Regions from separate parts of the Cobetia sp. 14N.309.X.WAT.E.A4 genome, predicted to be linked through region 1. Evidence: riboswitches for the same ligand, from Rfam matches in the RefSeq annotation. Region 1 holds a riboswitch; the other holds the start of a gene.
What was found. Region 1 has a riboswitch for thiamine pyrophosphate ahead of OW493_RS02690 (ABC transporter ATP-binding protein). Riboswitches for the same ligand answer to the same signal wherever they lie in the genome.
Positions count from the first base shown of each region.

Region 1 (4,288 bases):
TCGGCTGACAGGGCGAAGGTGCTCAGGCTGAGGGTTGTCAGCAGCGTCGCGAAGAGGCAGGACAGCTTGCCGGAACGGCGGATCGCCGATGGCGAGAATGGCATGGCGGTATTCCTTGTGGTGTCGAGAATGTGAGGCCGTCAGGGCATCGCCTGACAGCCGGAAGCGCTCAGTTCAAACGGGTCAGGCGATCCCGATGCCAGGGCATCAGGCGACGCAGCAGGGCATCCAGCGTGAAATACAGCAGCAGCGAAAAGGCGACCAGCACCAGCAGAGCGGCGAACATCAGGTCGATTTCCATCCGGGCATTGGCATTGAGCATCAGATAGCCGAGGCCCTGACTTGCGCCGGCCCACTCACCGATGACGGCCCCGATGGGAGCGGCTGTCGCTGCCATGCGCACGCCGGAGGCCAATGCCGGCAGCGCGGCGGGCAGTTGGACATGCAGCAGCAGTCGCCACGGGCTGGCGCCCAGGGTGTGGGCGAGATCCAGCCATCCCTGAGGGGTCTGGCGCAGGCCGTCGTAGCCGGTGGAGGCCACGGGGAAATAGATGATCAGCGTGGCCATCACGACCTTGGAGAGCATGTCATAGCCCAGCCACAGCACCAGCAGTGGGGCGATCGCGAACAGCGGAATCACCTGGCTGATCAGCAGCAATGGCAGCAGGGTGCGCCGCAGACGGGGGATGAACGCCAGTGCCAGCGCGGTGCTCAGCCCGAGAAGGACCCCCAGTACCAGCCCGCCAAGAATCTCGGCGAAGGTGATGCCGGCGTGGTGTGCCAGCATCGGGGCCTGACGGACCAGCACCTCCGCGACTGCCAGTGGCGCTGGCAGGATGTAGGGCGGCACGGCCGTGGTGATGATCACCAGTTGCCAGAGTCCCAGCAGGACGGCGGCGCTGATGGCGAGATGACGCAGGGCATGCAGGCGTTTCATGGCGTCTCCTCGCCGTCGCGCAGGCGTGTGATCAATTCGGACTGGGCCTGCTGCAGGGCGGGCAGGTCCAGCGGCACCGGGCGAGGCGGCGAGAGCCCCGGCAAGCGGTCGAGCACTGCCCCCTGCTGGCTGTCGCGGCCCGGACGCAGCACCAGCAGTTGGTCGGCCAGGCGCAGCGCCTCGAGCGGGTCATGCGTGACCATCAGCACGGTGCGTCCGTCCAGCAGCCGGCTGGCGAGATCATGCAGTTCGAGTCGCGTGATGGCGTCCACTGCGGAGAAGGGCTCATCCATCATCACCACCGGAGCCTGCTGGTAGAGCGTTCGCGCCAATGCGACGCGTTGGCGTTGCCCGCCGGAGAGGGCGTCTGGCCAGGCCTGCTCGCGCCCCTCCAGACCCACCGCTGCCAGCAGTTCGCGAGCCCGCTCGGTATCGCGAGGGCGACGATGGAGATCATCTCCCAGACACAGGTTGTCCAGCACCCGGCGCCAGGGCAGCAGCAGGTCCTGCTGCGCCATCCAGGCGACGCGACCCGCCAGTGGCTTGCCATCATCGGTGGTGAGTTCCAGCGTGTGATGGTCGGGCATCTCGAGGCCGGCCAGCAGGCGCAGCAGTGAGCTCTTGCCACAGCCCGAGCGGCCCAGCAGGGCCGTCCAGCTTCCGGCATCCAGACGCGCCGACAGATCACGAAACAGCGTATGGCTGGCGTAATCGATGCGGGCGTTGTTGAGGGAGAGTCCCAGCGACACAGTGTCATCCGTGGTCAGGCGGCATGCCGAGGGGAGGAAGCACGCAGGGCGCCTGACGCTTGGGCAGGTGACCGGAATTCCCTCCGCCGGTATCAACCGGATCAGGTTCCAGGGGTTGCCATGCGACGTGACGCATCGGCTCTCAGCCCACTTTCGGGCACCCCCATCCAGGCCGACAGTGTACCGTCACCTGCCCGCCGGTTGCATCCCTGCCATCGTCGGGGTGGCTGTCGTGTGGCTATGCTGCATGGCCCGGTGTTGGGTATGCTATCGAGGTATCGCAGCCTCAAGGAGATCAACATGCCTGATACCCCGGATCTCTCGACCTGCTCCAGCGGTTATCCCGTGCCACCGCGGCGACCCGTGATGCCAGACGCGACATCCGTGCCCAATGGCTGGCCGGAGGATGCGCTGACTCGCCGTCTTTCCACCTATCTGGGGCATGCGCTGGAGCCGCTGGCACTTGCCTGGCCGGATAGTGCCAACTGGTTGTGGCGACAGCGTGGCGGCACCCCCGGCCTGATCAAGCTGGCGCGGACCGGCCCGGATCACGACCCCTTCTGGCGAGCGATGCGCGGTGTCTTCGGCGCCGATCGCTGGGCGCAACCTGAGGCCCTGACACGGCTGGCGGGCGCGCTGCCGGCGCGTTTGCCCATCCCTCCGCTGCCGCTGACCTATCTGGGGCGTCTCGATGGCGCGCCCGTCTGGCATCTGCCGTGGTCCAGCGGTCAGCCCAGTGATCTCAGTGACACCTTCTGTGAGTTGCTGGGAGATCAGGTCGGGCGGCTGCATCAGGACACCGTGTCCGGCTTTGGCCAGCCCCTTGCCCAGCCCATGCCGTTGCTGCATTGGAATGCCCGCGTGACGCGTTTTCTCGCGCGCCATCCCCTGTCACACGAGCTGGGGGACCTGCCATCACGCACCTTCTCGCATCCCGCTCGCGCCGTCTGGAGTCTGCCGGACCTGCGCGCGGACCAATATCTGTGCGCCGCCACCGGCTGGGTATGGAGCGACTGGGAGGCACTGGTGTGGGCCCCGATCGAGTTCGACTGGGCACTGATCGAGTTGTTGCTGGAGACGCCGAGTCAGCGTGAGGCCTTCCTCGCCGGTTATTCGCGTCATGGGCGCATGGTCGATATCGACGGTCAGCGTGAGCTGTGCCGAGCCCTGTTGTGGGCGATGGAAGCCTTCGGTCCGACCCGCTACGCCGAGCTGGCGGCAGCCCCGGCCTGGGTGTCGCCGAGAAGCCTGACATGTTGATCGCAAGTCCATGAATATTTGAGAAATTTCTCTGCAGCCTCGTCGCTGACATGGAATACTGTCTCTGGGCCGTCGCAGACGTGATTCGAGACTTGGTGCCGGGAATGGCGGGGGAGCACACGTGGTAGAGAATCTGAACTATTACTTCTTGCTGGCGGGCATGCTCATCGCCTTGAGCGTGCTGGCAAGTCGGGTCTCGGCTCGTCTCGGCATGCCCCTGCTGTTGCTGTTCCTGGGACTCGGCATGCTGGCGGGGGAGGATGGCGTGCTCGGCATCCAGTTCGATGATGCCTCTACCGCGTACCTGATCGGCAATCTGGCGTTGGCACTCATTCTGCTCGATGGCGGTCTGCGCACCCGTCTCTCGACCTTCCGCGCGGGTCTCAAGCCGGCATTGGTGCTGGCGACCGTCGGGGTCTTCATGACCAGCGGGCTGGTGGGGCTGCTGGCCATGTGGCTGTTTGACCTCACCCTGATCGAAGGCCTGCTGGTCGGGGCCATCGTCGGCTCTACCGACGCCGCGGCGGTCTTCTCGCTACTGGGCGGGCAGGGGGTGCACCTCAACGAGCGGGTCGGGGCGACGCTGGAGATCGAGTCCGGTACCAACGACCCGATGGCCATCTTCCTCACCATCACCCTGGCCGAGATACTGACCGGACAGCTGTCGGGGGTCGCCGCCGGACTCATGAGCTTCGCGCTGCAGTTCGGGGTCGGTGCGGGCATGGGGATCGCCGGTGGCTGGTTGATCGCCCGTCTGATGCGCTATCTGGATCTGGCGCCCGGCCTCTATTCCCTGCTGGCGCTGGCGCTGGGCCTGAGCCTGTTCGCGACGACCAATGAGCTCGGTGGCAGTGGCTTCCTGGCCATCTATCTGTGTGGCCTGATGATCGGCAATCATCCGGGGCGCCACCTCGAACACATCCTGCCGGTGCATGACGGACTGGCCCACCTGTCCCAGATCGTGCTGTTCCTGATGCTGGGTCTGCTGGTCTCACCCTCCACGATGCTGCAGTTCGCGCTGCCGGCCGCCATTCTGAGCGTGGCGCTGATCCTGTTCGTGCGCCCCCTGGCCGTGATCCTGTGTCTCAAGCCTTTCTTCCGCTTCCGCTGGCGAGAGCTGTGGTTCATCAGCTGGGTCGGGTTGAGAGGGGCGGTGCCGATCGTGCTGGCGATCTTCCCGGTGATCACCGGGGTCGAGAATGCCGGCGTCTACTTCAATGTCGCCTTCTTCGTGGTGATCATCTCGCTGCTGGTGCAGGGCTCGTCGCTGGCTCCCATGGCGCGCAAGCTCAGGGTGGTGGTGCCGCCGGGCGCACAGCCCAGCCGCCGCAATCTGCTGGGC
Region 1 is NZ_JAPNXT010000001.1:619,291-623,578, forward strand. It holds gene OW493_RS02680 (ABC transporter substrate-binding protein) at 1-104, opposite strand, end outside; gene OW493_RS02685 (ABC transporter permease) at 170-937, opposite strand; gene OW493_RS02690 (ABC transporter ATP-binding protein) at 934-1,686, opposite strand; TPP riboswitch at 1,748-1,861, opposite strand; gene OW493_RS02695 (hypothetical protein) at 1,987-2,946, shown strand; gene OW493_RS02700 (potassium/proton antiporter) at 3,068-4,288, shown strand, end outside.

Region 2 (4,288 bases), on a different contig from region 1:
TCGCCTGCTGGGCCTCAAGCTGGCGACGCCAGACACTGAAGCACACCTAGTGCCGGTACTGACCGGCCTGCAGGATGCCGCCAGCGGCGAGCGCTGGATACGCCCACTGGATGTAGCATTCGGCAAGGATGGCAGCCTCTACCTGACCAGCGATACCGGAGCCTCAGGACTCTATCGGATCACCTTCTCTCAGTGACCTCCAGCCGCCTCTGACCCGACACGGCGGCTCACGCGTTGATTCTTCGCCCAAGCGTTGAGCGAACGTCTCGACGCTCTGCATCCATGGGGTGATCACATGCGTATGCTCTCAGGACGACGCCATCGCCGGAGCCTGCGCCATGACAAAGCCCTCCATCTTCTCGCCAGTTGCCAGCCCTTCCCCCGGGGCTGTCCGCCCGGGCAGCGCCCTGACGCGCACCCCGTGGCTGAGCATCATCATGCCAGTCCACAATGAGGCATCCGGTATCGTCTCGGCCTTGATCGCCTTGAGTCCACTGCGCGCGAGCGGGGATTGCGAGGTCATCGTGGTCGATGGCGGCTCCACGGATACTACCCGCGAGCTGGCAACGCCGCTGTGCGATCGCTGCCTGAGCAGTGATCCGGGCCGGGCAACGCAGATGAACGCCGGTGCCTCTCAGGCTCGTGGTCAATGGCTGCTGTTCCTGCATGCCGACACGCGCCTGCCGGCACATGTCCTCTCGGTACTGTCAGAGACCCTCGCCGAGCATCGCGAGTGCGACTGGGGTCGCTTCGATGTCGACATCGAAGGAGATTCTCCGCTGCTGCCCGTGATCGCCATGCTGATGAATCTGCGCTCGCGCCTGACCAGCATCAGCACGGGTGATCAGACCCAGTTCGTACGACGCTCCACCTTCGAGGCCATCGAGGGCTTTCCCGTCGTGCCCCTGATGGAGGACATCCAGCTGAGCGTCAGGCTCAAGCGGCTGACCTCGCCGCTGAACCTCTCCGCCAGAGTCACCACCAGTGGAAGACGCTGGGAAACCCATGGCGTCTGTCGCACCATCCTCAAGATGTGGGGGCTGCGCCTGGCAGCCTGGGGTGGCGTATCTCCTGTCCGTCTGGCGCGTCTCTATGGTTATGGTGCTGCCGCTCAAGCCTGTGAACGTGGCTTGCCTCATGCCTGAAGCCTCGCTTGCTGGCAGGGAAACCGACACGGCCGCGTATGACATGCGCCCGACGCTCATCATCTTCGGCCGCCTGCCACTGGCCGGACAATGCAAGACGCGGCTGATCCCTGCCCTCGGTCCCGAGGGGGCGGCACGCCTCTACTCGCGCATGCTGCGCAGAATCGTTCAGCAGGCCTGCGCCTCACGCCTCGGCAAGGTGGTCGTGATGCTGACTCCCTCCCCCGAGCACGCTCGGCAGCAACCTGAGCTGGCAGCCCTGCTGACGGACCTTGAGGATCAGTTGCGTGCAGAGAGCATGGCGGCATATGGCAAGCGAATCACGCTCGAGGCACAGCCACAGGGTGGGCTTGGGGAGCGCATGCATCAGGCCATGCTGCGCCACCTGCCCGCAGGCCCCGTGCTGCTGATGGGCTCTGACCTGCCCGCATTGGACAGTCAACGTCTGCGCGAGGCGGCGCGGTGCCTGCATGACCATGAGGCGGTGCTGCAGCCCAGCGAAGACGGGGGATACGGATTGATTGGCCTGAAAGCAGCCTGCCCGGCGGCCTTCCAGCTGGATCACTGGAGCCATGCCGACGTGAGCCGGGAGACTCTTGCACTGCTGGCTCAGGCAGGCAGAAGCGTCGGTTGCCTGCCTGTCAGCTGGGATGTCGATGAGCCTCACGATCTGGTGCGCCTGAGGCGACACTTCCCAGCCCTGATGGCGAACCTCTCCTCCTGTCAGCCTGCATGACATCTTTCCTGCAGCGCATGACACGCTTCCCGCATCGCAGGAAGCCCTTTCAGCATCGCAGAAGGCCTCCCAAAGTCGCATGGGTTTTAGGGCGGCAGAGGCTTTTCCTGCACCGCAGGACTGTTACACTCGAGATATCGTGACGTCTGAGTCACAGCTTGACGGGGTGCCGGTAAGACCGGCTGAGATGTCATTCGCACTGTTCGAGGCCTTGCATCGAGGTGCGTGAATGACGATCCCGCCGAACCTGATCCGGTTAGTACCGGCGTAGGGATCAAGCGCGAAGTGTTGCCGCACACCATCTTCACCTCTTCCAGGTGAACGCCGCACCTCCCCCGCTTTTTCCCTGCAGATTGCCGGACCTGACCACGCTCGAGCCAGACCTTTGCCACTCCATCACGGATTGGCAGCACGCTCACCGAGGGATGCGTCGATGCCCAGCTTTTCAGACCTGACCAGTGCCTGCGCCGAGGAATGGCGCGACTATCTCGAGCATGACTTCGTTCGCCAGCTCGGGGAAGGTCGTCTGCCAGAGGAGTCCTTCCGCCATTACCTGCAGCAGGACTACCTGTTCCTGATCCACTTCGCGCGCGCCTGGGCGCTTGCCGCCTACAAGAGCCGCACCCTCGCGGAGCTGCGTCAGGCCACGGCCAGTCTCGACACCATTCTCAATACCGAGCTCGACCTGCATATCGGCTACTGCAGCGAGTGGGGCATCAGCGAGGATGACCTGAGTGAGCTGCCGGAATCCCGCGCCACCCTGGCCTATACCCGTTACGTACTGGATTGCGGCCAGCGCGGCGATCTTCTCGATCTTCACGTGGCGCTCGCGCCCTGCCTGATCGGCTACGGCGAGATCGCCGAGTGGCTGCTGGATCAGGACACCACCGAGATCGAGGACAATCCGTACGCGGACTGGATCGCGATGTACTCCAGCGATGAGTTCAAGGAAGCGGTGGACGCCGAACGTGAATGGCTGGACGCTCGGCTCTCGGAGGTCTCGGAGCGCCGGCTGGGCGAACTGGTGGATGTCTTCCGCGATGCGACACGTCTCGAGATCGACTTCTGGCAGATGGGGCTTGATCGCGACTGATCCGTGGCAGGCCGTCGCCTGACAGGCCGCACCAGCGCGAACGGAAGATTCATCGATTTCCATGGGCTTGGGGACGTGGTCCTCTCGCCAATCATCCAGACACACCACAGGCCATCAGAGCCTGAATGCGAGCACGATGACCTGGGCCAGCACAACGCTCAGCACAGGTCATGCCCGCATTGAACTCTGAGCACGCTTGACGGGGTGCCGGTGGAACCGGCTGAGATCCTGCATGCATCACCTCGCCGCCAAATGGGCGAGGCTGCCAGCAAGGGGTCCCGTGGAACCTGAACCGGTTAGGACCGGCGTAGGAATCAAGCTGATGGTCAGCCGCTGCCCGCGGCCGCCTCGCTCCCGGGCCACCTGTTGGCAAGGAGTCGGCGATGGCCATCCTCTCCCTGCGCACGGTCTTCCCATGATGACGTCTGCCGTGACGTCGCCCTTTGAGGAGACCTGCATGAGCACTACCCCCACGACTCAAGATCCGCAAGCCACCAACGCCGCAGAACCGTCGCTCGCCCCCCAGCCTGAAGCTGCGCCGAAGGCGCGCGCACGTGCCGGTCGCAAGGATGGCAGTCGCCATCTCGCCAGCGAAGCCCGCGTCGACGCCGCCGCCATCGCGCCGCTGAGCGGCTCGCGCAAGATCTATATCGAAGGCTCTCGCCCGGACATCCGCGTGCCCATGCGCGAGATCGGCTGCTCGCCGACCCAGACCTCCAGCGGTCTGGAAGAGAATCCGCCGATCGTCGTCTACGACACCTCCGGCCCCTACACCGACCCGGCGGTCGAGATCGACATTCGTCGCGGGCTGGCGCCACTGCGCGAGAAGTGGATCGAGGAGCGCGGCGATACCGAACAGCTCAATCAGCTGAGCAGCGAATATGGTCGCGTGCGCCAGGCCGACCTGCGCCTGTCGTCCCTGCGTTTCGAGCTGGACCACCGCCCGCGTCGTGCCCTGCCGGGCAAGAATGTCACCCAGCTGCACTATGCGCGCCAGGGCATCATCACGCCGGAGATGGAGTACATCGCGATTCGCGAGAATCAGCGTCGTATCGCGCTGCGTGAGGAATATCAGGGCAGCGACTCCGTCGAGAGCATTCTGGGCCACCAGCACCCGGGCCACAGCTTCGGCGCCAACCTGCCCGACGAGATCACCGCCGAATTCGTGCGTGAGGAAGTCGCGCGTGGCCGCGCCATCATTCCCGCCAACATCAATCACCCGGAAAGCGAGCCGATGATCATCGGCCGCAACTTCCTGGTGAAGGTCAACGGCAACCTGGGCAACTCGGCGGTCACCTCCTCCATCGAGGAAGA
Region 2 is NZ_JAPNXT010000006.1:81,390-85,677, forward strand. It holds gene OW493_RS09950 (sugar dehydrogenase) at 1-196, shown strand, start outside; gene OW493_RS09955 (TIGR04283 family arsenosugar biosynthesis glycosyltransferase) at 339-1,145, shown strand; gene OW493_RS09960 (TIGR04282 family arsenosugar biosynthesis glycosyltransferase) at 1,189-1,881, shown strand; TPP riboswitch at 2,034-2,172, shown strand; gene tenA (thiaminase II) at 2,315-2,974, shown strand; TPP riboswitch at 3,165-3,305, shown strand; gene thiC (phosphomethylpyrimidine synthase ThiC) at 3,432-4,288, shown strand, end outside.
Region 2: linked by a shared signal. The riboswitch ahead of tenA (thiaminase II) and the one ahead of OW493_RS02690 (ABC transporter ATP-binding protein) in region 1 are both predicted to bind thiamine pyrophosphate.